One region of the Neobacillus sp. PVCKKU3 genome, then DNA from elsewhere that is predicted to be linked to it. Evidence: riboswitches for the same ligand, from Rfam matches in the RefSeq annotation. Region 1 holds a riboswitch; each other region holds the start of a gene.
The links. Region 1 has a riboswitch for S-adenosylmethionine ahead of ACNQGS_RS15540 (homoserine dehydrogenase). Riboswitches for the same ligand answer to the same signal wherever they lie in the genome.

Region 1 (4,655 bases):
TGCTCTGTTAACCTGCTATGATATTGAATTTCCGGAAATCGTCCGGATGGCGAAGGCGAAGGGTGCAGACGTGATTTTCTGTCCATCCTGCACGGACGACCGCCACGGCTTCCACCGCGTTCGTTACACGAGCCATGCCCGAGCGATCGAAAATCAGGTATATGTAGTGTTAACCGGAACGGTTGGTGCGCTGCCAACGGTTGATTTTATGCGGGCAAACTTTGGCCAGGCCGTCATCATCACTCCAAACGATATCCCGTTCCCGCCAAAAGGGCTTTTAGTAGAAGGGGAAATCAACAACGACATGGTCGTAACCGCCGATCTTGACCTGGAACTGCTATACGAAGTTCGCGAGCGGGGGGCTGTGACCACCTGGCGCGACCGCCGCACTGATTTATATACAGATTGGAATTAAAACGAGGGGGGCCTTTTCATGTATCGCAGTGAATTTTACGTTTATGATCAGGACCGGCCGCTGCCGGTTTGTATACGTAATTACACAATGGAGGACTTTGATCAGCTCATCGAAATCCAGTCCGAATGCTTCCCGCCTCCTTTTCCATCCGAGCTTTGGTGGAATGAAGAACAATTAACGAATCATGTGACACTGTTTCCGGAAGGGGCATTATGCGTTGAAATCAATGGGGAATTGGCGGGCTCCCTGACCGGAGTTTGTGTCGAGTTGGACCCGTCTAATCACAGCCATACATGGGAAGAAGTGACCGACCACGGCTATATCCGCAACCATAATCCGAACGGCAACACCCTCTACATTGTCGATATCAGCGTCCGTCCGAAGTACCGCAAGCTGGGACTCGGAAAATTAATGATGCATGCCATGTACCATGTGGTCATTGAAAAAGGGTATGACCGTCTTCTTGGCGGCGGGCGGATGCCGGGGTATCATAAAGTGGCTGAAAAAATGACGCCGGAAGGGTATCTCGACGCTGTCATCAAGGGCGAGCTGAAGGATCCTGTTATCAGCTTTCTCCTTCGCTGCGGACGTGTGCCAATCGGTGTCGCCAGAAACTATTTAGAGGATGAAGAATCATTTAACAATGCGGCATTAATGGAATGGAAGAACCCATTTAAATAATTTATAAGGGGAATCAGAACCAATGGAATTTAAACGCATTACCAATATTGAAGACCCTAATTTTAAAAAGCTTCACGATTTAATGGGACAGATTTTTCCACCGGAAGAGGTCCTAGATTATGAATTGTGGAAAGAACCGTTAGAAGACCCAAGTATCCGCGTATTCGTTGCCGTCAATCAGGACCAGGTCGTCGGTGCGACTGAGTACCGCTATTATCCTGACTGGAATATTGCGATGACCGACTTCACGATCATCAGCAAACCGGGCCTCTCGCTTGGCCGATTTTTAGCTGAAAATCGTCTAAAAGACTTAAAACAGCTTGCTGCCCAAAACGGTAAGGAGCTGTTCGGAATGTTTGCCGAAATCTATGACCCATACCGTGTAGAGCAACACGAATTTGGCGGTGTGAAGGTCATGGACCCGTACGTGCGCCGTGAGGTTCTGTCACATTTAGGCTATAAGCGCCTTGACCTTGCCTATGTTCACCCGTCTTGGGAAAACAATGGGGAAGCTGTGTCTGGGCTTGATCTATGCTTCATGCCGATTAAGGAAGAAATCGCTGAAATACCGGCATCACTTGTCAAAGACTTTCTAACTACCTATTATTCTGTGCTTTCCAATAAACCACAGGAATGGCTGGACATGGTTGAGAAGTTAGCAGCAAAAGAAACGGTCGCCCTTTTGCCACTTTAATATTGACAACACTTGAAAATTCAGATAATATACTTTTTATATATCTTTGGAAATTTAATGAAAAATTAAATAAATACTCTTATCCAGAGCGGCGGAGGGACTAGGCCCGATGAAGCCCGGCAACCTTCAAGGTATTCCTTGAAAAGGTGCTAATTCCTGCAGGTTATTTGTAGCCTGATAGATAAGAGGAGGAATAGAGCCCTCTTCTTATGAAGAGGGTTTTTATTTTTCAAAAAAATAAAGGGGTGGCAGACATGTCTGTAATTAATGTGGCAATTCTCGGGTTCGGTACGGTAGGTGAAGGGGTTTATCGGACGATTCAATCACATAGCAATGAGCTGGCGGCAGAATTAGGGAAGGAAGTAGAGGTTGCTGCCGTCCTTGTTAGAAATAAGCAAAAGCCGCGGGATATTAGCGGGAATGTTCTGCTGACAACTGACTTCGAAGAAATTCTGCAATTGCCGAAGCTTGATGTCGTGATTGAATGCATCGTGGATAAAGACCCGACTTTTTCCTACTTGAAAAAAGCAATCCAACGGGGCTGCCACATCATTACAGCGAATAAGGAGATGTTTGCCCACCACGGGAATGAGCTTATCGAGTTGGCAGAACAGCATCAGGTGTCGGTTGGTTTTGAGGCGACAGTGGCTGGAGGGATTCCGGTCATTCAAACGCTCGGTCAGCTTTTAAAAATTAATCGTGTCCAGCGGATCCTGGGAATCCTCAATGGAACGTCCAATTTCATCTTGACCGAAATGAGGGAAAAACGGCAGTCATTTGCCGAAAGCTTGTTGCGGGCGCAGGAAAATGGCTATGCCGAGGCGGATCCGACCAATGATGTGGAAGGCTATGATGCTTTTTATAAAACAATGATCTTAAGCAGGCTGGCATTTGGAGAAGAGCCTGACTGGCGTGATGTTGAACGGGTAGGGATTACGTCTATTACGAGTGAATTGATTGAAGCAGCGCAAAACTTAGGGTTAAGGTTTAAACATATTGCGAGCATCTGGAAGTCAGGCGCCCGCATCCAGGCAACGGTGAAGCCGGTTCTGGTCGGCTCTGAGCACCCTTTTTACCATGTTGAGGGAGTGGAGAATGCGGTAAATGTAAAATCTGATATCGTTGGTGAAATCACCCTTCAAGGACCGGGCGCAGGTATGTACCCAACGGCTAGTGCCATAATCGAGGATTTGGTCCACGTATGTCAAAGCCACGTGACGAAATCTAATTATTTGAAAACCTCAGGGGAGGACATTGAATTGAAAAATGAACACCAGAGGGAGTACTGGCTGGTCCAGGGTCTGGTCCAAAAATATGGCAGTCCCGCGATTACCCTGGTGGATGAAATCTCTGAGGGAATCTTTGTCCTAAAGGGTTCCAAAAAGGACATCGAACAGCTTGCGCAAAGGCAACCATCGGTTCAATATTTTTCGATCCTGGGTAAGGAAGAATTCCTCGTGAGGGGTATTGAGGAAGCGAAGGCATTATAGGGTTGGATTGAGGGGCATCTTTTATGTGATGCTCCTTTTGTTATGTATGGACGTTCATTTATCCAGTGTTTTTTCCACATCTAAAGTCCTGTATTTATAGGTAGTCCACAATGTTATGCACATTATCCACAATTTTGAAAGCGGTTATCCACCGTTAGTTATTAACAGAAAAGCTGATTGTAAAAATCAGGTTTTATAAGGGGTTAGCTGGTGTTGTCCACATTATTAACATTGTTCACAAAAGAGGAGGGGGAACGTGCTGTATTGCGTTCACAATCTCTTCATATATCTAACATTAATATGTTAAGAAACTGTGAAAGCCCTTGTTTTTTCAATAGCAGGAGAGTATATTAAAAGTGTAAAGAAGATAGTGAAGCAATTCACAAAGACTTCCTTACAAGACACAGCTAGCTGATCAATCCCTTTCATAAGGGAATAACTTAAAGTTAAATTTGTGAAATACTTCACAAAAAAACTATGGAGATGATTATGATGAGATGGTACAAAACTCCTTACGCAGCTGTTGTTTGGACAGTATTACGTGTTTGGCTTGGATTACAATGGATAGAAGCAGGTTATCATAAGTTAACTGGCGGTTTCGATGCTACAGGGTTCCTAAAAGGAGCAATGGCGGCAGCAACTGGCGAACACCCTGCGGTTCAAGCATGGTATGCAGATTTCTTACAGCAATTCGCTATGCCTAACGTGGGAATTTTTAATACATTAATACCTTGGGGAGAAATGTTAGTCGGTCTTGGTTTAATCGTTGGTTTAGCCACAATCCCAGCCTTGATTGCCGGTGCATTTATGAACTTGAACTTTATGCTGGCAGGTACGACAAGCACGAACCCAATTCTTTATACAGCCGCGATGATTCTGTTATTCGCAGGTGCAGGAGCTTACTACTTCGGTCTTGACCGATATGCAGTTCCTTTTATCAAAGGCTATTTCAAAAAAGCTCATGTAAATGAGGTAAAAACGCAATAAGGCAGCACCAATTAATAATCGTTAACTCCCCCTTTAAATACATTAAAGAAGCAGGAATCCTGCTTCTTCTTTTTTTGCTAAAAGTATAAATTCAACTACGCCCCATGAACCGTCCTTTCGGACTCCCCAATCGGCGAGTTTTCATTTATTATTTTCGATTTCTGACGCGCTGATTTGCCGCATTTGCGCGCGCCATTGCCTCTAAATCAGCTCCATCAGCCATTTCCTTGGAGAATTCTACGTCCTGTCCATCTGATTTCATATTTTTCGGTACTTGTGGAAGTGAGGCTTTGTTTTTGTCACGACTCTTATGTCCGTGTGAACGGCCCATTAAAAAAACCCCTTTCATTTTATCACTAGTGGAGCAAAAGGCCTGCTCCCTTTACTA
Region 2 (4,655 bases), on a different contig from region 1:
GCCTTCCAGTAGCGGTTCATTTCCATCTTCGAGCCGATTTTTTTTGTAAAATAATGGCCTGGTTCAAGCTTTTTAATTCCTTCAGATAGGGTATCAGGTTCTGGAACAAACTGATAGGTTAGATAATGCTGCAAGGAATCATAATCCAGCACATCATTTTTAAGAGCCAGCAAAATGCTCTTTTTCTCAGAAGCAAAGAAGGTTCTGTCACCATCCTCCATATAAAAGAATGGTTTAATTCCAAACGGATCTCGAGCCCCATAAAGTGTTTGTTCCTGCTTATCCCAGATAACAAAAGCAAACATCCCGCGCAAGCGTTCAACTGCTTTTTCCTTTAGATGGCTGTAGAGAGCAATGATAACCTCTGTATCAGAGCTTGTGGAAAAAGTTAGTCCTTCTTTGAGCAACTCTTCACGAAGCTCGACATAGTTATAAATTTCACCGTTAAAAATAATCCAGTATCTTTCGTTTTCATACGTTAGCGGCTGGTGCCCGGATTCAATATCAATGATACTTAACCGGCGGAAACCAAATTGAATATGATCATCATCATAATAACCATCATCATCTGGTCCACGATGGGTTATAATATCGTTCATATTTTTAAAAAGCTGCTTTTCTTCGTCACGATAATTTTGCGTTTTGTCATGTACACAACCGATAAAACCGCACATTATGTACCTCACCTACTCTATTTCAAAATATCCTTTTGTAAAAACATACTCTCTAATACTACCACTTTTTTTTCAAAAATGGCACTGTGAACAAAAGGAAAATCATGTATCATCATTTTTCACTTCAATAGTCCTACTTAAACATTTTATTCCAATTTTTAAAACACTGAACAAGAAAATAGACGTTTAATGAAAAATGGGAGTTACACCTTAATGCAACTCCCACTCCATATTATTTTCCTTCTGCCTGCTCACGTAATGCATCTGCCTTATCAGTGCGTTCCCAAGGAAGATCAACATCCGTACGGCCAAAATGTCCGTAAGCTGCTGTTTGCTTATAAATGGGGCGGCGTAAATCCAGCATTTTAATGATTCCTGCAGGGCGCAGGTCGAAGTTTTTACTTACTAAGTCAACCAATACCTGTTCGCTGACTTTGCCTGTGCCAAAAGTATCGATGGAAATCGATACCGGTCTTGCTACACCAATCGCATAGGCAAGCTGGACTTCACATTTTTCAGCTAAACCTGCTGCGACAATATTTTTAGCAACATAACGTGCAGCATAAGCGGCAGAACGGTCAACCTTTGTCGGGTCCTTACCGGAAAAAGCGCCGCCGCCGTGACGGGCATAGCCTCCGTAAGTATCCACGATAATTTTACGGCCAGTCAGTCCTGCATCCCCCTGCGGTCCGCCGATTACGAAGCGGCCGGTTGGGTTTATAAAATATTTTGTATTTTCATCGATTAATTCTTTTGGTACAACCGGATTAATAACATGTTCCTTAACATTGCGCTGGATTTGCTCTAGTCCAATTTCCGGATGGTGCTGGGTGGAAATAACAATTGTATCAATCCGAACCGGTTTGTTGTTCTCATCGTATTCGACCGTTACTTGTGTTTTTCCGTCCGGACGAAGGTATGGAAGGATATCCTCTTTACGAACCTCCGTCAACCGGCGGGCAAGCTTATGGGCTAAAGATATCGGAAGAGGCATCAGCTCTTTCGTTTCGTTACAGGCGAAGCCGAACATTAAACCTTGGTCACCTGCACCAATTGCTTCAATTTCTTTATCTGACATTTGACCTTCACGAGCTTCAAGTGCTTGATTGACACCCATAGCAATGTCAGGAGACTGTTCATCAATAGAGGTTAACACCGCACATGTTTCCGAATCAAAGCCATATTTCGCACGAACATAGCCAATTTCTTTGATCGTCTCACGAACAATTTTTGGGATATCTACATATGTAGAGGTAGTGATTTCGCCGGCAACTAGAACTAAGCCGGTCGTTACTGATGTTTCAGCAGCTACGCGGGCATTTGCATCCTTTGCTAGAATGGCGTCTAAAATAGAATCAGAAATCTGGTCACAAATCTTATCAGGATGACCTTCAGTTACTGATTCAGAAGTGAACAAATGGCGTTTTAGTGACATCTGAATTCCTCCTATAATAATGAAATAATGAGGCTCACTTTTCAAAGGTTAACACCCTTTCCAAATAACCTCCATTTTGATACGGAACTCATCCCTAATAGTATGAAATAAACATCAGGTTTTTATGAAATACTACCGAAAAAACCCAACCGAGATTCTTTAGAAGATTAGTAAAGCGATTCAAACAGCACGTGTGTTTGCCAAATAGACAAAAAAACCTTTCCATGAGGAAAGGTTGAATGCAAACATTTTGCGTGCCTTTCACTCTTATCGTTCAAGGACTAGCCTTGCATCAGGTTGAGCACCTTTGCCCGAAAAACGACTAAAAATAGACATTTTCCTAGTTGCAGGTTGCTGGGTTTCATAGGGCCTGTCCCTCCACCAGCTCGGGATAAGAGAGTATCCGTTCAAGGTTAAATCATACCCCAGATTCTTAAAGTATGTCAATGTATTTTTTAGCAACATTAACCAAAATATACAATGGAGTATGATACAAAATATGCTTAAACTGTTTTTTTCATGACTTTTTAATCACCTTTAGAATAAGGTATAAAATACAGCATAATTTCGCTAATTAGTATAGACTATTATTTTAATTGTGTTATACTATTCAATATTAATATATCAAATTAAAAAAACCATAAAAAGGAAGGTTCATTAAATGAATTCTGTTCATATCCCAAATGAATTAAAGGAATTACTTAATGAAAGTAATGTCCAAGTCCAATTATCTGTGCCGCAGCTAGTTGAAAAAATCCTCAGCAGAAAAGAAGGGACACTCACTTCCACCGGAGCGGTTCGTGTTTCAACAGGAAAATATACTGGGCGGTCTCCAGAAGACAAATTCACTGTTTTGGAGGAGTCAACCAAAGATAAAATTGCCTGGGGTTCTTTAAATCAGCCAATCTCACAAGAGACTTTCGATCATCTTTATAATAAGGTATTAGAATACTTAAAACAGCAAGAAGAAGTATATGTATTTAAAGGCTTTGCTGGTGCTGATAAGAAATCACAACTGCCGATTCAAGTCATAAATGAATTTGCTTGGCATAATCTTTTTGCCCACCAGTTGTTCATTCGGCCTTCGGAAGATGAACTTCTGACTCATGAAGCTGAATTTACAGTAATTTCTGCCCCTAATTTCAAAGCAAACCCGGCAGTCGACGGTACGAATTCTGAAACCTTCATTATTATATCATTTGAACGCCGCGTAGTTCTAATTGGAGGAACTGAATATGCGGGGGAAATGAAAAAATCAATTTTCTCTGTCATGAACTATTTACTGCCTGAAAACAATATTTTCTCTATGCACTGTTCAGCGAATGTCGGCATTGAAGGGGATGTAGCATTATTCTTCGGTTTATCCGGAACTGGAAAAACAACTCTTTCCGCAGACCCTAATCGCCGTCTAATCGGCGATGATGAGCACGGCTGGTCATCAAATGGCGTCTTTAATATTGAAGGCGGCTGCTATGCAAAATGTATTAATCTATCCCGTGAAAAAGAACCGCAAATCTTTGATGCCATCCGTTTCGGGACCGTTCTTGAAAATGTTGTGATTAACCAGGAATCGAGAATTCCGGATTACGATGATGGAACATTAACAGAAAACACTCGGGCCGCATATCCAATGGAGGCCATTGATAATATTGTCCAGCCTAGCATTGCCGGGCACCCGAATACCATTGTGTTTTTAACTGCAGATGCATTTGGTGTTCTTCCGCCAATCGCTAAATTAACAAGGGAACAAGCCATGTACCATTTCTTAAGCGGATTTACATCAAAGCTTGCTGGAACAGAGCGTGGCATTACTTCACCGCAGGCAACCTTCTCAACCTGTTTTGGTGCACCATTCCTGCCGCTGCCGGCTACACGCTATGCCGAAATGCTAGGAGAAAAAATACTTGAGCATAACGTTAATGTGTTTTTGGTTAATACAGGCTGGACTGGCGGAGAATACGGCGTCGGCAATCGTATGAAACTCTCATATACAAGAGCAATGGTGCAGGCAGCTCTTGAAGGAGAACTAAATCACGTAGAAACTGTTAAGGATACATTCTTTGGCCTAAATATCCCGCTCCATATTGCTGGGGTCCCTGATGAAGTGCTTCAGCCGATTAAAACATGGGCGGATCCTAATGCTTATGAAAAAAAGGCAAAAGAATTGGCAGAGCAATTCCGTGAGAACTTTAAGAAATTCGCTAACGTTGCCGTCGAGATTGAAGAAAAAGGCGGACCAATCGCATAAATGCCTAAGGAAAAAGAGGCTGTACCGTAATTCGGTCAGCCTCTTTCTTTATTTTCCATCAGTTGGTTTCCTCACTTCAACAGCCTGTGATTGTTGGAGAACAGTAAATCGATATTTGCCGCTCTTTTTAATTGTAAACCCGCCGCCATAATCAGTAATATGCTTTCCATCAGTGGTTGTATAGTCTGCAGCCTTCTTAAAAGTAAATGTCGTTGCCTCGGCAGTTTCTAGTTGAAATATCTCCAATTCTATTTCGTCAGGAAGATCGGTGCCTTCGACTTCGATAACCTCGTGTTCA
Region 3 (4,655 bases), on a different contig from region 1:
GCAATATCAGCCGGATCTAAGCTTCCAAAAGAGTCCACGATATACACAACATCGACTGGACTTTCTTTGACCATTTCCATGGCTTCAATAAGCTTCTGTTCAGGCACACTGGACAAAGCCATAATATTGAGCGAAGTCTCATATCCTAAATCATGGAACATTTGGACAAGCTCCAGACCCTTGTCCACTTCACGGATATAGCAGGCTATCCGGATCATATCCAACACACTTTGCTCACGGGGCAGGATATCGTTGGGATCAACACGACCAATATCTACGAGAGCAGAAAGCTTCGTGAACTTTTTCTCAGGAATGATTTCTTTCAAAAATTGATCATCTAGAAATCTCCATGGATTAGGTTCAGTTGCGTTCAGAAGCTTAGCAGAGTTTTTGTAGCCAATCTCCATATACTCAACGCCTGCTGCACTTAGTCCATTATACAAGTCCTGGACAAATTCAACACTGAAATCCCAATTGTTAACTAAACCTCCATCACGGATTGTACAATCTAAAATTTTGCTGCGATGTTCCATAATTTTAAATTCCCCCTGTGGTTATGCTCATTCGTCATAATTTGAATATATATACCATGAATCTTTTAAAGGTGTCAAACTTACATGTCTAGAAATTCTAGGAGTTTTTCTATCTCTCGGCTCCAATACTTTGACGTCGCATTTGTCTATTTCTTTGTAATTCACTTTGTTTCCAAATGTATTTTTGCATATATAACCTAAGCACGTCATTCATTGACTTTCCATTTTTTTCAACAGCATCTCTAAAACTTTGGATTATGTTTTCAGGTATTTCAAAATTTACTTCTACATTTTTGTTTCTGTGTTCCTGGCACATTTTATACCTCCTGACAGACCGATCTATCCATTTTTTCTGGGTAGTCACAAAGGGATGAATATTTAGAATATTTGTATAGAACCTATCATATCAGGTGAAAACGCGTACATTTTTATTAACTTTTCGACAAATTACGACAAAATTAAGGAATCAATGATATATGTTGAGGATCTTAAAAGCCTAAATGAGGCATGAGAACCGTCCCCATGCCTCAAATTCTTCCGATATACTTTGGGTCTCTAATGATTCCTGGATTACCGGGAATCCAGTTAGCTGGGACTCCTTCTCCGGTGCTTCTTCCGTATTGTACTCCTTGTATGATCCTTAGTATTTCGTAAACATTTCGGCCAACTTCTAATGGGTATACCAATTTGGATACAATTATTCCATCTGGATCGATAATGACGGTTGCTCTTAAGGCTGCCCCAACTTTTTCATTTAGGACTCTGTATGCTTTACTGATTTGGTGTGTTCGGTCACTTAGAAGTGGAAATGATACCTGAGAGGCATTAGGAGATACCTCAGCGAAAACTTTATGGGCATACACACTGTCCGTGCTAACAGCAAGGACATTTGTATTAAGTGTCTTTAGTTGATCCTTAATAGCAGCGACCGCTGCCAATTCTGTCGGTCAAACAAAGGTAAAATCACTTGCATAAAAAAATAAAATAACCCAGCTTCCACGATAGCTTTCTAGACGAAGCTTTTTTATTTTCTTATCTGCATGATCATAAGCGTCTGCTTCAAATAGGGGCGCCATATCCGTTGTTTGTGCACAAAATGGCTGCGAAGATCCATCAAAATGACCCTCTCGCCTGTTAAATTCCATTGTTTCACCTCAGATCATCACCTGAATCTTAATTCCTTGCTGCAGTTCGTTCTTTAATAGCGTTACCATAAATAATATATGTTTAGGTATTTGTCCGATTGAGCCTATTTTGGATAGCTTTTCCATTCAACCACAATAATAGTGTTGTAGATTTTTGTTGACAGAAAATCAGAACAGGTGTATCTTTACTGTTAATTAAATATTTTCGAATATTCTTATCAAGAGAGGTGGAGGGACTGGCCCTTTGAAGCCTCGGCAGCAGACACGTTCGTACTGTGCCAATTCCAGAAGCGAGTGCTTGAAGATAAGAAGAGATTTAGTAATGGCTATTACCCCTCTTCTTATTTTTGAGAAGAGGGTTTTTTATTACACCGAGAAAGAAGGAATAATTAATGACAGCAACACTAGTAAAAACTCCATTCAAAGCTGACCATGTCGGCAGCTTTCTTCGAACAGAACCGGTTAAAGAAGCTAGAAAGGCTTTTGCCAATGGGGAAATTGATGCAGCTGCCCTGAAGGCGGTTGAGGATCAAGAAATTGAGAAATTAGTTCAAAACCAAATTGGAGCAGGATTAAAATCCATTACAGATGGTGAGTTTAGACGCTCATGGTGGCATTTGGATTTCCTGGCTGGTTTGGAAGGTGTAGCATTTTTCGAAAATGAATATATCAGCAACTTCAAAGGCGCCCAAACAAGAAACAACGCCATTAAAGTAGTGGGCAAAGTTGACTTTAATGATCATTATATGCTCGAGCATTTCAAGTTTTTAAAGCAGGCAGTTGAAAAATATGGAGATGGCAGCCAAGTGGCGAAGTTCTCCATTCCAAGCCCGAATATGTTATTTACGAGAATTCAAGGCGATGAGTATTACAATGGCAACATCGAACAACTTTATAAAGATACCGTAGCGGCTTATCAAAAAGCCATCCAGGCTTTCTATGATGCTGGCTGCCGTTACTTGCAATTAGACGACACATCTTGGATTGATTTTGTTTCAGAAGAGCGAATCAATGCAGTGGTTGAAAAAGTTGGCTTGGATGTACATGAAATCATCAAAACAAGAGTAAGTGCAATCAATGAAACCATTGCCAATAAGCCGGAAGATATGACAATTACGATGCACATTTGCCGCGGCAACTTCAGATCCACCTATATTACAAGCGGCGGTTACGATCAAATTTCCGATGCCATTTTCGCTGAGCTAAATGTGGACGGGCTATTCCTAGAGTATGATGATCAGCGTTCTGGTGACTTCGAACCTTTAAAAGGCTTCCAGCGTCCTAACCTAACCGTTGTACTAGGATTATTCACATCTAAATTCCCAGAACTCGAGGATCCAGAATCCATTAAAGCAAGAATTAAAGAAGCAAGCCAATTTATTCCTTTAGAAAACCTGGCAGTAAGCCCTCAATGCGGCTTTGCCAGCACAGAAGAAGGAAATATTTTAACGGAAGAAGAGCAGTGGAATAAGATTAAACATGTAGTGGCTATTGCTAAGGATGTTTGGGGAACCATTTAAACCCACTAGAAGAGGCCGCCTTCCATTTCTATGATGAAAGGCGGCCTTTTTCAATTTAATCATTTCTGAAATTGGTTGTATGTTCCTACTTTAAAGAATTCCTAAATATTGAATAATCTGTTAACATAGAATGATAAAATCTTAGGTAACTAGATTGGATTTACATAACTGGAGGCATGACTTACTATATGGGGGATTTCATACAAAAGGCAGAGGATCATCAAGCAGTGCTTTCTCGTTCTAAACGAGTATGGATGGCGATTGTTCTCGGTTCACTTGCAGCATTCGGCCCTTTATCCATTGATATGTATTTACCGGCCCTGCCAAATATCGCAAAAGATTTCCATACAAATGCATCTTCTGTCCAACTTAGCCTTTCGCTTTTCGTGCTCGGTTTAGCATCAGGGCAGCTGCTCACTGGACCTATCAGTGATGTAACCGGCCGGCGTAAACCACTTTTGGTTGGCTTAATGATTTACTTTGTCGTGTCCCTTCTTTGCGTATTTAGCCCTTCCATTTGGGGATTAATTATCTTACGGCTCATCCAGGGCTTTGCTGGATCAGCAGGAATTGTCATTTCAAGGGCGATTGTCAGAGATTTATATTCAGGAACTGAATTAACCAAGTTTTTTGCACTTCTTGCATTGGTGAACGGGCTGGCCCCGATCCTCGCTCCGATTATTGGTGCGCAGCTGCTTAAAGCATTTCCATGGCAAGGTGTCTTTATTGTTTTAAGTATCATTGGAATCGTAATGTTTTTTGTCATTCTTTTTGGTTTGCCTGAAACGCTGCCTAAAGAAAAGCGTTCGGCTGGAGGCATGAAGAATACATTTAGACCTTTTTTAAAACTAATCATGGATCGAAGCTTTATGGGATATGCTTTAGCGCAGGGCTTAGTCTTTGCAGGCATGTTCGCGTACATTTCAGGTTCTCCCTTTGTCGTACAGGATATTTACGGTGCCTCCCCGCAAATGTTTAGCATGATCTTTGCGATCAACGCAATCGGGATTATGATCATGAGTCAAACAACAGGCAGGTTGGCAGGGAGAATCCCTGAAGCTAAACTGTTCCAATTCGGATTGGGAATGTCCGCAACAGGCGGAATCATTTTACTGCTTCTTTTATTTTTACAGGCAAAGCTAATTTTGATTTTGATTCCATTGTTTTTCGTTGTATCCAGTGTAGGAATGGTAAATACAGCAGGATTCTCCTTAGCCATGCAAACACAAGGAAAAAATGCGGGAAGTGCTTCTGCCTTGCTGGGTGTTACTTCCTTTACCTTTGGTGGATTTGTCGCTCCCCTCGTTGGTATAGGCGGCGGGCAGACGGCCATTCCGATGGGCGTAGTGATTATATGTGCCGGTTGTGGAGCAGTGTTATTGTATTGGATTCTAGTAAAGAGAAACCGAGTAAGGGGTTCACTTTAGAGGTGCATGACCTTGTTTTGGAATAGCAAA
Region 4 (4,655 bases), on a different contig from region 1:
AGTTCTTTTTTTGCTAAATAGCCTAAAGATTCATTGGAAATCCTCACTTGCGCAAGAGAATTATCTGCTAGTGTAATCGCATCAATTCCTGCTTCCTTTAAAACCTTTGCCCCTTCAAAAAACTTCGTTGTATCAAGCTTTCTTGGAGGATCTAATTCCACGATAACTGATGGCCGTTCCTGCACAATATCTTGAAGAGGGGTGTAGTCCCGCTTGGCAGGACGATCTTCAACTATGATTTTCTTTGGTTTTAATTCTACTATTTTATCTGTTATCGGAGTGCTGTTTTTTAATTCGGTGGCAAATGCCCTGATGTGTTCAGGTGTTGTGCCGCAGCATCCTCCTAAAAGTCGGACACCTTGCTTGCGGAATTCAGCCGCAGACCTGCGGAAGTAATCGGCATCACCATCATAATGAAACTTTCCATCCGTATAAGCAGGGAGACTGGCGTTTGGATAGGCTGAAAGAAAGGCTCGCTTAGGCAGCTCGATTTGTTCGAGCGCAACCAGCATATGATGCGGGCCAAGCCGGCAGTTTAGGCCGACAACGTCAGCGCCTAGCCCTTCAAGTCTCTGCAGAGCATCATTGACAGGAGTACGGTCCTGCAAAATTCCCGGTTCTGCAAGGGAAACTTGCGCAACAATTGGCAGATTGGTTTCCTTTCTGGCGATGGTCAGGACGGTTTCAAGCTCTTCCAGGTCGTAAAAGGTTTCGAGTAAAAGGCCGTCAACTCCCTCTAATAAAAGGCAATACAGCTGCTCGCGAAAGCTCCGTTTAATTTCTTCTATTGAAATGGATTTGGGCTTGATGCCGCGGTTGCCCCCCAAGGTCCCAAGCACATAGGCACGGTTCTCGGCAGCTTTTTTGGCATTTAGTACAGCGGCACTGTTGATGTCCTTGACTGAATCCTCCAGCCCGTATCGTCCAAGCTTTAAATAGTTGGCCGCATAGGTGTTCGTTTGAATAATATCGGCACCGGCATCTATATAGGCTTTATGGATATTCTGAATTTGCTCAGAGCGGGAAAGATTCAATTCTTCAAAACAGGAATCTTTGCCATAGGAATAAAGCATTGTTCCCATGGCCCCGTCGGCAATCAAAATTTGATTTTGTAATTTTTCTAAAAAACTCATCGTTATTCTCCTTGAGAGAGCTTATTCACCTGCAGCTTTTCCAAAGCTTGTGAAAAGTCCTTAATCAAGTCTTCAGGCTTTTCAAGTCCGACTGAAAGTCGCAGCAGGCTCCCAGAAGAGAAGGCAAACCCTTGGGTTCCGCCTTCGAGTTCTGCAATAATATCCTCCAGAGCTTCCCGGGTTGGATTTAAGCTGCGGGCGTAATCGTATTTTCCAAAACTGTCAATTTCAAACTGATGAAAGGTAGATGCATGCTGGATCGGGACACTGACTGCTCCTGTTTGTGCATCCATTTTATGCCGATTATGAAGAAGTCTAGTTTCAAAACTAAATTCTTCGTGTTCCATCACACATTAACTCCTTCAACTAACTTAGCAAAAGCCTGCTCTAGGTCAAAAATAATATCCTCTGCATCTTCAATTCCTACAGAAAAACGCAATAGACGGTTACAGACACCTTGTGCAATTCGGATTTCTTCCGGGATATCAGCGTGGGTCTGGGTCGCTGGATACGTGATAAAGCTTTCGGTTCCGCCAAGGCTTTCAGCAAACGAAATCAGTTTTATGTTTTGTAGGAACGGATTTACCCACGTTTCATCTTTAATACGGAAAGAAACCATTCCGCCTCTTCCTGGATAAAGGACATCTGTCACCGCATCGCTATTGGAAAGAAACTCAACAACAGCCTTAGCGTTTTTCTCATGCCGTTCCATACGGAGCGACAATGTTTTCATCCCGCGCATTAACAACCAGGAATCGAAGGGGCTTAAAACGGCACCCGCACCGTTATGATGGAAGGCCAATGCTTCACAAAGTTCCTTACCCTTCGCGACAATCAGTCCAGCTAGAACATCATTGTGGCCTCCAAGGTATTTCGTTGCACTATGAATCACGATATCTGCACCAAGTGCAATCGGCTGCTGCAGAAGAGGGGTATAGAAGGTGTTGTCCACAATTAACAAAATGTCATGCGATTTGGCAATTTTTGCAATGGCGGCAATATCGGCTTCCTGCATAAGCGGATTAGTTGGTGTCTCCAAGAAGATTGCTTTTGTATTTGGTGTAATGTTGTTTTCAACCTCTTCAGGACAACAGGTATTTACATATTGGCTTTTCAAGCCCCACTTTTGAAAGCCTTTTTCGAGCAAACGGTAGGTTCCGCCATATAAATCCTCGCTGACAAGCCATTCGTCACCAGACTGAAATAAGGAAAGAATTGTTAAAATGGCCCCCATTCCAGAGCTGCAGGCAAAGCCCTGATCTCCACCTTCTAAATCGGCGATGGTTTTCTCAAGCAACTGGCGTGTCGGATTTCCGGTTCGAATATAATCAAAGCCTGTTGATTGTCCAATCCCCTCGTGCCGGAATGCAGTTGAAAAATATACTGGGGGATTAACGGTTCCTGTTGTAGTTTCACTGCGGTTCCCAATTTGAGCAAGTTTCGTATCGATTTTATACATTGTTGTCTACACTCCTTTTTGATATTAAAAAAAGGCCTTCTATAAGAAGAAGACCTTTGCATGTACAATACATCTGTCACTCTTCTTATCTCGCAAATTAGTAACAATTTGCAGGACTTAGCACCGTTTCAATGTTAAAGACATTGAAGGTTGCTGAGGTGTCACCGGGCCCTTCCCTCAACCTCTCTTGATAAGAACATATTAATATTTTGACTATTTATAAAATTTACTACACTATATGAATGGTGTCAATGTATTTTCTTTATTTCTTGTTTAAGTTGTTGAAGTAAGCGTTTTATTGATTTTTTTCCCAGATTTTGAATTTAATATAGTTAATGTATTCTCGGAAATCATCTTTATTTATTCCGTCTTCAATTGCCTTTTCAATAATTTTCTTCCATTCTTCGTCCAGTTCATTTTCGCTGGGGGATAAATCATCATTATCAAGTCCAGTCAGCAAATATTCTAAAGTGACATCTAAAGGTCTTGCCACTTTTTGTAAAAAATAAATGGATGGGTTTTTATTAAGGTTCCGCTCGATGTAACTTAGATATGATTTTGAGACGTTCGCGAGTTCAGCAAGCTCAGTTATCGAAAAATTTTTTTGCTTTCGTAATTTTTTTATTCGTTCACCAATCATAGTAATCTCCCTTATTCCCTAATTTCAATTGATTGTTTGTTCCAGGAACCGGCCTGAAAGAAACTAAGAATAATTAATTTTGACTGAAACGATGAAGATCGCCAAAAGACTTGAATATAAGATTTAGAGGAAAAATTAATCTAAATAAATAGGTTTCTAAAAACTTTGATATTGGAAGGTCGAATTTGGTGAATATGTAAAATAATTATTTTTCCACAGTTAAGAATATTATAACTTACTTTTAGTTCTCTTTAAAGAACAAATCGAAAGAGAGCTATACAATATTTTTACTTGATTTTCATAAAGAAGAGGTTAAAGGCTGTGCAATATAAAGAATTGCAGTAAATATTTTATGGATATTTCAATAAAAAAGTGAGTCGAAAAATTTAACCTTAGTTGTTCTTTACCAAGAACTATTCGTTTGTTATAATGTTAATAATGAAAGAGGGATTCATATTAATAAAAGTTAGGAAAAAAGATTTAGGTAAAATTGACCAATTTATATTATTGGTATTTTTTTAATAATTACGTTCTTTATATAGCACGTGTTTTGTTGTCTAACGAACAATCGCAATTTCTATTAATAATGGGTGATGTCTCCTTACCACTATCAATGGAGGCACTCGGTCATGCTGTGGGTTGAGAAGAACCTTAGACGCTTGTCGTCGATAGTGTGATGTGAGGGGGGGTTGGATGCCCTGTTTTACCATTAAAGCTTTTGCTTAGGCGGGATTCAAGAACTCTTCTAATCAAAAGCTTTAATTTAATAATCAGCATTAACATGTTATTTATTGCACCTAAAAAGGGGGGGGATTATGACCTACCGACAGAGATTGTCTATATTTTTTTTGGTTGATTCTTGTATCGTCATTAGTGTTATCTTTTTCAGCCGATTTCTGGTTGATGCAACTACAAATGTGTTCACCGTCTTGAATTTATTTACTTCAATCGCCATTTTATTAAGTCATCATACTTTTTCATTTATATTTAGGCTTTATAAAAAAGCCTGGCAATATGCCAGTATAGGGGAATCCATCCTTATTTTAAAGGTAGTTACATCTACTATCCTAATGGCGGCTGTTTTGCAGAAGCTGTTTTTCTATAAAGTTGATTTCAGGCTCTTGGCTGTCATTTGGTCCCTTCATATTTTGTTTATTGGCGGATCCAGATTTTGCTGGCGGATGTTTCGTGATTCCCTCATTATAAAAAATCAAAATAAAAATCGAACACTCATTATTGGAGCAGGGGAAGCAGGAACAATGGTTGCAAGACAGCTACTAAAAAACCGCGACACAAATCTTCTTCCAGTGGGATTCATTGATGATGACACAAAAAAACAAAAGCTTGATATTCTGGGGATTCCCGTTGTCGGGGGAGTAGATTCGATAGAACAGTCTGTTCAAAATTTAAAAATTGAAAATAT

Region 2: linked by a shared signal. The riboswitch ahead of metK (methionine adenosyltransferase) and the one ahead of ACNQGS_RS15540 (homoserine dehydrogenase) in region 1 are both predicted to bind S-adenosylmethionine.
Region 3: linked by a shared signal. The riboswitch ahead of ACNQGS_RS27430 (5-methyltetrahydropteroyltriglutamate--homocysteine S-methyltransferase) and the one ahead of ACNQGS_RS15540 (homoserine dehydrogenase) in region 1 are both predicted to bind S-adenosylmethionine.
Region 4: linked by a shared signal. The riboswitch ahead of ACNQGS_RS20415 (methionine biosynthesis PLP-dependent protein) and the one ahead of ACNQGS_RS15540 (homoserine dehydrogenase) in region 1 are both predicted to bind S-adenosylmethionine.

The regions. Positions count from the first base shown of each region.
Region 1 covers NZ_JBLVQN010000021.1:67,825-72,479, forward strand. Annotated here, with positions in the region: gene ACNQGS_RS15525 (carbon-nitrogen hydrolase family protein) at 1-415, shown strand, start outside; gene ACNQGS_RS15530 (GNAT family N-acetyltransferase) at 434-1,096, shown strand; gene ACNQGS_RS15535 (GNAT family N-acetyltransferase) at 1,119-1,790, shown strand; SAM riboswitch class I at 1,867-1,978, shown strand; gene ACNQGS_RS15540 (homoserine dehydrogenase) at 2,045-3,280, shown strand; gene ACNQGS_RS15545 (DoxX family protein) at 3,773-4,267, shown strand; gene ACNQGS_RS15550 (YfhD family protein) at 4,416-4,598, opposite strand.
Region 2 covers NZ_JBLVQN010000005.1:26,036-30,690, reverse strand. Annotated here, with positions in the region: gene asnB (asparagine synthase (glutamine-hydrolyzing)) at 1-674, opposite strand, end outside; gene metK (methionine adenosyltransferase) at 907-2,109, opposite strand; SAM riboswitch class I at 2,374-2,507, opposite strand; gene pckA (phosphoenolpyruvate carboxykinase (ATP)) at 2,771-4,357, shown strand; gene ACNQGS_RS04825 (hypothetical protein) at 4,406-4,655, opposite strand, start outside.
Region 3 covers NZ_JBLVQN010000063.1:2,687-7,341, forward strand. Annotated here, with positions in the region: gene ACNQGS_RS27415 (aldolase catalytic domain-containing protein) at 1-533, opposite strand, end outside; gene ACNQGS_RS27420 (hypothetical protein) at 643-849, opposite strand; gene ACNQGS_RS27425 (peroxiredoxin) at 1,061-1,678, opposite strand; SAM riboswitch class I at 1,891-1,989, shown strand; gene ACNQGS_RS27430 (5-methyltetrahydropteroyltriglutamate--homocysteine S-methyltransferase) at 2,071-3,198, shown strand; gene ACNQGS_RS27435 (multidrug effflux MFS transporter) at 3,387-4,625, shown strand.
Region 4 covers NZ_JBLVQN010000033.1:50,819-55,473, reverse strand. Annotated here, with positions in the region: gene ACNQGS_RS20425 (bifunctional homocysteine S-methyltransferase/methylenetetrahydrofolate reductase) at 1-1,133, opposite strand, end outside; partial or broken gene ACNQGS_RS20420 (PLP-dependent transferase) at 1,244-1,480, opposite strand; gene ACNQGS_RS20415 (methionine biosynthesis PLP-dependent protein) at 1,480-2,592, opposite strand; SAM riboswitch class I at 2,675-2,789, opposite strand; gene ACNQGS_RS20410 (helix-turn-helix domain-containing protein) at 2,888-3,232, opposite strand; gene ACNQGS_RS20405 (polysaccharide biosynthesis protein) at 4,048-4,655, shown strand, end outside.